2 regions of the Shewanella sp. MF05913 genome follow, and region 1 is predicted to be linked to the other one. Evidence: riboswitches for the same ligand, from Rfam matches in the RefSeq annotation. Region 1 holds a riboswitch; the other holds the start of a gene.
The links. Region 1 has a riboswitch for cobalamin ahead of AC19MV_RS20405 (ABC transporter ATP-binding protein). Riboswitches for the same ligand answer to the same signal wherever they lie in the genome.
Positions count from the first base shown of each region.

Region 2: linked by a shared signal. The riboswitch ahead of AC19MV_RS04310 (TonB-dependent receptor) and the one ahead of AC19MV_RS20405 (ABC transporter ATP-binding protein) in region 1 are both predicted to bind cobalamin.

Region 1 covers NZ_JCAYNT010000025.1:21,070-24,499, forward strand. The annotation lists gene AC19MV_RS20400 (sirohydrochlorin cobaltochelatase) at 82-1,068, opposite strand; cobalamin riboswitch at 1,746-1,914, shown strand; gene AC19MV_RS20405 (ABC transporter ATP-binding protein) at 2,109-3,008, shown strand; gene AC19MV_RS20410 (ABC transporter permease) at 3,001-3,430, shown strand, end outside.
Region 2 covers NZ_JCAYNT010000002.1:201,263-204,692, reverse strand. The annotation lists gene AC19MV_RS04320 (DUF3622 domain-containing protein) at 1-283, shown strand, start outside; gene AC19MV_RS04315 (hypothetical protein) at 412-1,077, shown strand; cobalamin riboswitch at 1,221-1,417, shown strand; gene AC19MV_RS04310 (TonB-dependent receptor) at 1,547-3,430, shown strand, end outside.

The DNA of each region.
Region 1 (3,430 bases):
CTCGAATAAAGGCATAATTCAACAAAAAAGTACCATCAATTATATTGATGGCACTTTTTAATTTCTATCACTTACTAAAATTTAGTTTAATTGGATACCTAAATCATTTGCGGCATCATTAGCATGTTGTATAAATATAGCCTGTACATCAGGCTTTTCTCCTAGCCCTTCGAGTACAGTGTTAACGTTTATTCCAAGTGTCGTTAATACCGTCTTCCATGAATCTTTTTCATCACTAGCCATATCGTTGTTAGCGTGATCGCCTGCAACAATCATTAATGGACGTAACATTATACTGGTTACATGTTGTGATTCTATTTGCATAACGATGTTATTTAAATCAGGAAAACCTTCAACTAACCCCACAAAAGTTTTAACTTGGGGATACATTTTGTTCATCTCTATTTCGAACTCTTGGTACAAACCCGTTGATAAATGTTCGTTACCGTGGCCCATATATACCAGAGCTCGATTTTGTGATTTTGCTTGAGCAACATCGTCCTTGAGAGCTATTGCAAGAGAATGTAAATCTTGATGGTATGGATATTTAACGCCCCAAGTACCAAGTAACGGACGCCCAAGAGCAAGACGTTTAAAAGGTTTAAATTTGGGTTTTATTGTTTCAATATCTGCAAGGGCATCGACAATGGCTTTAGTGTCAATATACTCTTCACCATGCGTTAAATGGGTAGGCTGTACAACAATATTACTAAAGCCTAAATCTTGTAAATCAGCGAGAGTACCAAGAACATTTTTTACATTATATAAGGTTGCGGGTACATTCTGATGTTCTGCAATATAGGTTTTATCTGCTGCTCTTTTGTGCCATTTTTTTCGGATGATATTAGAGGTAAACGCGAGTCTTACTTCAGTATTTGGATAACTGGTTTGCATTGACGATTTTATATCAAGCAGCGATTCAAGAGTCGACTCATAAGTGGTGCCAAAAGCGGCTATAACGATAGCGTTTTGGGGTTTGTTATCCATATTCTTTCCCGCAGCGTAACTATTAGAGATGAGTAAAGTTGAACCAATAATGACAGCAAATGCCTTATTAAATCGTTTCATATGTGGTCCTTATATTATAAATCAATAGAACTTAATAAGCCTGTTCGGCTTCCAGCATGAATTAACTGACAATAGATGAACAGCGGGTATTTCGGCGTGGTCACTCTACTTATTTAGAAGTATTGAATGCAATTTTAATTGTTATTTTTTATGTCATAGGGCACAAGTATTTATTTATTAATATGAGAAGTAATATGCAAAAATGGTTTATTATTAAAATTAATGTTAATAATCTCATGTTTTATCAATATTTTGTGTGGTATGAGCTTTAATGAAACAGTTAATAACCCCCAAAATCAATGTTTTTCACACAGTTAAATAACGTATTACTACCTAATCTCTACAGGCTCAGGCTGATAAGGTGCATGAAATTAAATTCATTAATAATTGGTAAAATAACAGCTCATTTTTGAACACATATAATTTGGTTTTTAAAGTTCGTGGGGGAAGGTCTAAATCAAATTGGTTGTGGCGGGATTTCCGGGATACAGGTCAATATCCATTTAAGGCACACAACTTAAGGGAGAATATATAGAGATTGAGTCATTGTCCAATACGGTTTAGATCACAGAACCATAACCTTGCTTAAAAGGCTGTTAATTATCACAGTGCTTTACTCATTATATCTCAATACACTTGCGAAGTTGATTTGCCATTAGGCCAGATTGTTGAAAGAGTCTTAAGCTTTAATACTCATTCAACCCTAATTTGAGGGGGAACCAGATGTTATTTCTGGGCTGTACCCGCAACTGTAACTGTTTACCTTTATGTACCTAGATTTATATTATAAATGAGTCGTATACATAGAGACAAATCAGAAGCCAGAGAACCCTAATCAACAAAAAAGCTGAATATCGGGCGGGCCTATCCGAATCACAGTTCAGGTAAGATTGGTATTATTATGTTAATTTATAAAGACATATCCTTAATACCACCTTTACTGGGAAAGAAGTATACCTTGTCTTCTTCAGCAAAATTTTACGTTCTTGGCCGGAACATCAGTTTTAGGATTTCTTCTTTTTGAAGAATAATTAAAATTTATGCCAGTAAATAATGTTATGTCAACTTCAGAAGTGCCTTTATCAATCAATACTCCTGTATTAGAAGGTAAAAGTTTACATAGAAGTTTTGGAAAACGAAAAGCTGTAGATAATGCAAGTTTTTGCATTAATCGTGGAGATATATGCGCTTTCTTAGGGCCTAATGGTGCGGGTAAAACAACGTTAATTAAGATGTTAACAGGCCTAATCTCCCCCGATTCTGGTGATATTTTATATGATGGTCATGCACATAGTACTGATCGACTAGCATTAAAACAGTTAATTGGCGTTGTTCCGCAACATAATAATATCGATCGAGAATTAACCCCCGTAGAAAACCTTACCGTACACGGTTTGTTGTATAAAATGCGTGGCAAAGCACTCACACAAAGAATTAACGAAAGTTTAGCCTTCGCCGAACTTGAAGAACACAGAGATACCCCTTCAGAGAAATTATCAGGCGGAATGAAACGTAAGCTCGTAATTGCTCGTGCACTTATGCACAATCCTAAAATTCTATTCCTTGACGAACCAACGGTAGGACTTGACCCTCATAGCCGACGTAAAATGTGGGATTTTTTATCCAAAATAAATAAAGAATTTGGTTGTACGATTTTCCTCACTACTCACTATATTGAAGAAGCTGAAAGAATGGCCAGTAGGGTCATTTTTATCGACAGTGGCAAAATTATTGCAGACAGTAATGTAGAAACATTAAAGCAAGATTTAGGTTCTCATGTACTTGAAGTAGGGGACGATCGTCGACAAGAGTTTTTTGCCAGCCGTGGTCATGCCATGAAGCGATTAGCCGAATTAGCTGAAACAGTGAGTATCAGACAGACAACCCTTGAAGATGCTTTTTTACAAATGACAGGACAAAGGTTGGTTAAAAATGCTTAGTGGAATAGTAGGGATTTATTACCGTGAAACCATGGTGCTGAGAAAAAAATTGTTGCGGGTTGTTATGGCTGCAGCTGTTCCACCTTTTCTTTATTTAATGGCATTTGGTTACGGTGTCGGAGAGGGAACATCTGTTAACGGGGTTGATTACTTAACATTTTTATTCCCAGGCTTACTCGCCATGGCCAGTATGAATCAAAGTTATAATATTGCGACCGAGATTAATATCAGTCGCTTTTACTTGAAAATTTTTGAAGAGTTTTTATTAGCACCCAATCAACGCTGGCAGGTTGTGGCAGCTCAAGTGCTATATGGTATAACGCGAGGATTAATTCCTGTTGGCGTTATCATCTGTTATAGCGTGGTATGTGGGGTGAGTTTACATTATTCGTTCGGTTTTGTGATTGCGCTATTAATGCACC
Region 2 (3,430 bases), on a different contig from region 1:
ACAAGTTGAAAACACGTGGAAAACCGAAATCACTCGTCGTATGACAGCGACTAAAACCTTAGTGTCTAAAAGCCAAGATGGTTTTGCTTCAGAAGCAGAAGCCATTGCATGGGGCGAGCAGTCTCTACAGGGTTTCCTGTCTAAGCAAGCAGATCGTAACAAGCGCAAAACTGAAAAGCATCTTAAAGCGAAAAGCTTAGCAGCAGCGATTGCAGCTGAATCTGCCGTTGATGAAGATGAGCTATTTGACGCAGAAGACGAAGACGACGAAGAGTTAAACTAACATTTTACAATGGTGTAAATGTTATAGATAAGTTTCAATTTTTGTATGTTCAGGATAGGATATACATAATTAGAATGATTTTTAATCAACTTATCGTCACATCTTGACCTAGCAAGGATGACATTGGGATGAACAAGATTGCTGCAGTTATCAGCTACGCGGGGTGCGTTGGAATATTTAGCTTATTCCCCTATACCGCGTATGCTACTTTTCCAGCATTGGTCACATTAGAATCTGACAATGATGCTTCTGGCGTGCTTGTCATGTCTAGCGACGTCAAACGGCTAACGACTGTGTCGCAAACCTTCGGCTTTTTACCTCCTCTTTCATGGAAACTCGCTTTTAACGAAAAGCGCGGTGATATGACCATGGCTGAATTTATCCCCGCCAACGAAACCCTTAATGATTGGTCTAGCCTAGTGTGTATGCAAGGCTTTAAAGGGCTTGCCGAAGATGTTGACCCGGATGAATTTTTAGATTCAATGGCAGACACCTATAAAGAACATTGCCAGGGTGAAGTGATTTATCAACAATTAGGCAGCATGAAAGTGGAAGGCTATGAAGCTGTGCATGGTTTGCTAGGGTGTACGAGTATGCCTAACATTCATAATGCTTCTGCTATTGTGTCTGAGTCTTACGTTACCAGTCCGCGTGGCGAGATGGGCTACTTTACGGTAATAAGCGATGATGAAGATATTTATTTAGTGCACAAATCCATTCGTACCGCCGTATTTACTGCCGAGTCAGCTCCCGTCACCCAAAGCAATTATCGCGAGTTTATGGCTGAGCCTTAAATTGAGCTAACGTGAGTAATCTGCGCGTTGTTTTAATGCTTAGCGACTATCAGCAACGTGCTGATTCCGTTATAATCCTATCGACGTTTATGGCTGTATTTATCAATCTATTCAGCCATTAGACCGTTATTCTATATTTATTCAGTTTAGTCAATCTTTACGGTGCCAATGTTGAGTCATATCGACCCATTGGAGAATCGGGAAACCAGTGAAAGTCTGGTACTGCCCCCGCAACGGTGATAGGTGAGAGTCCAATATGCAATGCATATTTGCTTGGCTCGTGTGTACTCTTAGGTACCGCAACCTCAGTCCGGAGACCGGCCATAAAGGTGATTTCGATGATTTCGGTGGGCAGATCTCGAGATGTGATGTTATGCCGTTTTTGGTTTACTCAGATGAGTAAGCCGCAAAGTGGTGGTCAATGTTGCGGCGCTATTGCCCCATTTTTCCTTTCAGGAGTTAAAGGTAAATGGGTACTAAACCAACTACAATCGCACTATTAATCAGTGCCATGCTTTGCGCAACGAGCCTTAATGCTGTTGCAGCACCAACCTCAACACAATCAATACCAAGTGCCTCAAACGCGTCTAATGCAGATGTGAAAATGGATGAGACGATTGTGGTGATTGGTCGCAATCAAACCAATCCGTTAAATATTGCTGCCAATGTAAATGTTATCGATGCAGCTGACATCGAAATGAGCGGCGCAAATAATTTAACCGATTTACTGCGCGGCCAATCCGGTATTCAAGTGTCCGATAATAATTCTGGTACTGTGTTTTCGATGCGCGGTTTTTCAGCTTCGCAAGCGGTTAATAATACCCTTATTTTAGTCGACGGCCGTCGGTTAAATAATATCGATATTTCTGCACCAAGTGTTGAATCCATTCCACTTAACTTAATTGAACGCGTTGAGATTTTGTCTGGCAGTGCGGGTGTATTGTATGGCGACCAAGCGGTAGGCGGCGTGATTAACATTATTACTAAAGCCCCAACAGAAACCGCTGGTGGCTTACAAGTCAGTGGTGGCAGTTTTGATACCTATGAAGTTAAAGGCGATGTCTCTGGAGCCATCAGCGACACCTGGCGTTACTTTCTAGCGGGCAGTTATAACGAAAGCGATAATTATCGTGATAATAACGACAACGAAACCGGCTCTATTCTAGGTCGTATTCAGTACCAAACCGATGTTGAAGATTTTTATGTAGAAGTGAATTACTTCGATAATGATCGCCAGGCTCCAGGGGCGTTAAGTTTAGCGCAGTATGAAGATAATCCTCGCCAAGTCGCGTCTTTTTCAGACGGTGAATATTCTCACGAAATCACTACCGCTGTTCGCAGTGGCTATCAATATCAACTTACTGATGTATGGGCACTGGGTGCTGATTTAACGTATTCCGATACTTCAACGAGCAGCTTATTGTTTGGCAGTGCAGGGCATATTGATCGTGATTTATTGAGTTTTTCACCAAAAGCGACCGCGAATTATCCGTTAGCAAATGGTGCTTTAACTATGGTTGCTGGTATTGATGTAAGCCGAGGTGAGGCTGACTTTGACACCTTATATATTCAACGTAATAACGAACAAACCATGCAAAGTGCTTATGTTCAAGCGACTGTGCCGTTAACCTCAACATTGTCATATGTAGTTGGTGGTCGTTATTCTGAAGTGACCGACGATTTAACTGATCAATTATTGTATGCAGAAGGTATTGAGCTCGATAACGATGCTCATGCATTGGAGTTAGGTGTCAATTATCGTCCAAGTGTAGAACATCGTTTTTATGTTCGCGCCAATGATAACTTCCGTTTTGCGAAAGTGGATGAACAAGCCTATACGCCATTAGACGTGCAAGGATTAGATCCGCAAACCGGGCGTTCTTTTGAGGCCGGCTGGGATTGGACTGGTGCAACGCAAACCGTTAAGTTAAACCTTTATCGTCTTGATTTAGAAGATGAGATTGTTTACGACGGTAGCCGTACTGACGGACCTTACGGTGGTGGTGCAAACGTTAATGCCGACGAATCTCGCCGTTTTGGTATTAACACGAGTTATGAAGTGCAGTTATCAAATGACTGGTTGTTAGGCGCTTCGTACGACTATATTGATGCCGAATTTACTCAAGGTGAAAACGAGGGTAAAGCACTATCATGGGTCGCTGAGCATTCAGGTAAAGCGTACATGAGTTACGATTTTGCTGATCATTGGCAAACCTTTGTTGAAGGCGTTTACACTGGCGAGCGTTACATGGAAGGCGACAACAGTAATGCTGGCGATAAGCTAGACAGTTATGTACTCACTAATCTCGCGTTAAACTATCAGCGTAGTGCCTGGACTGCGAGTTTACGTGTC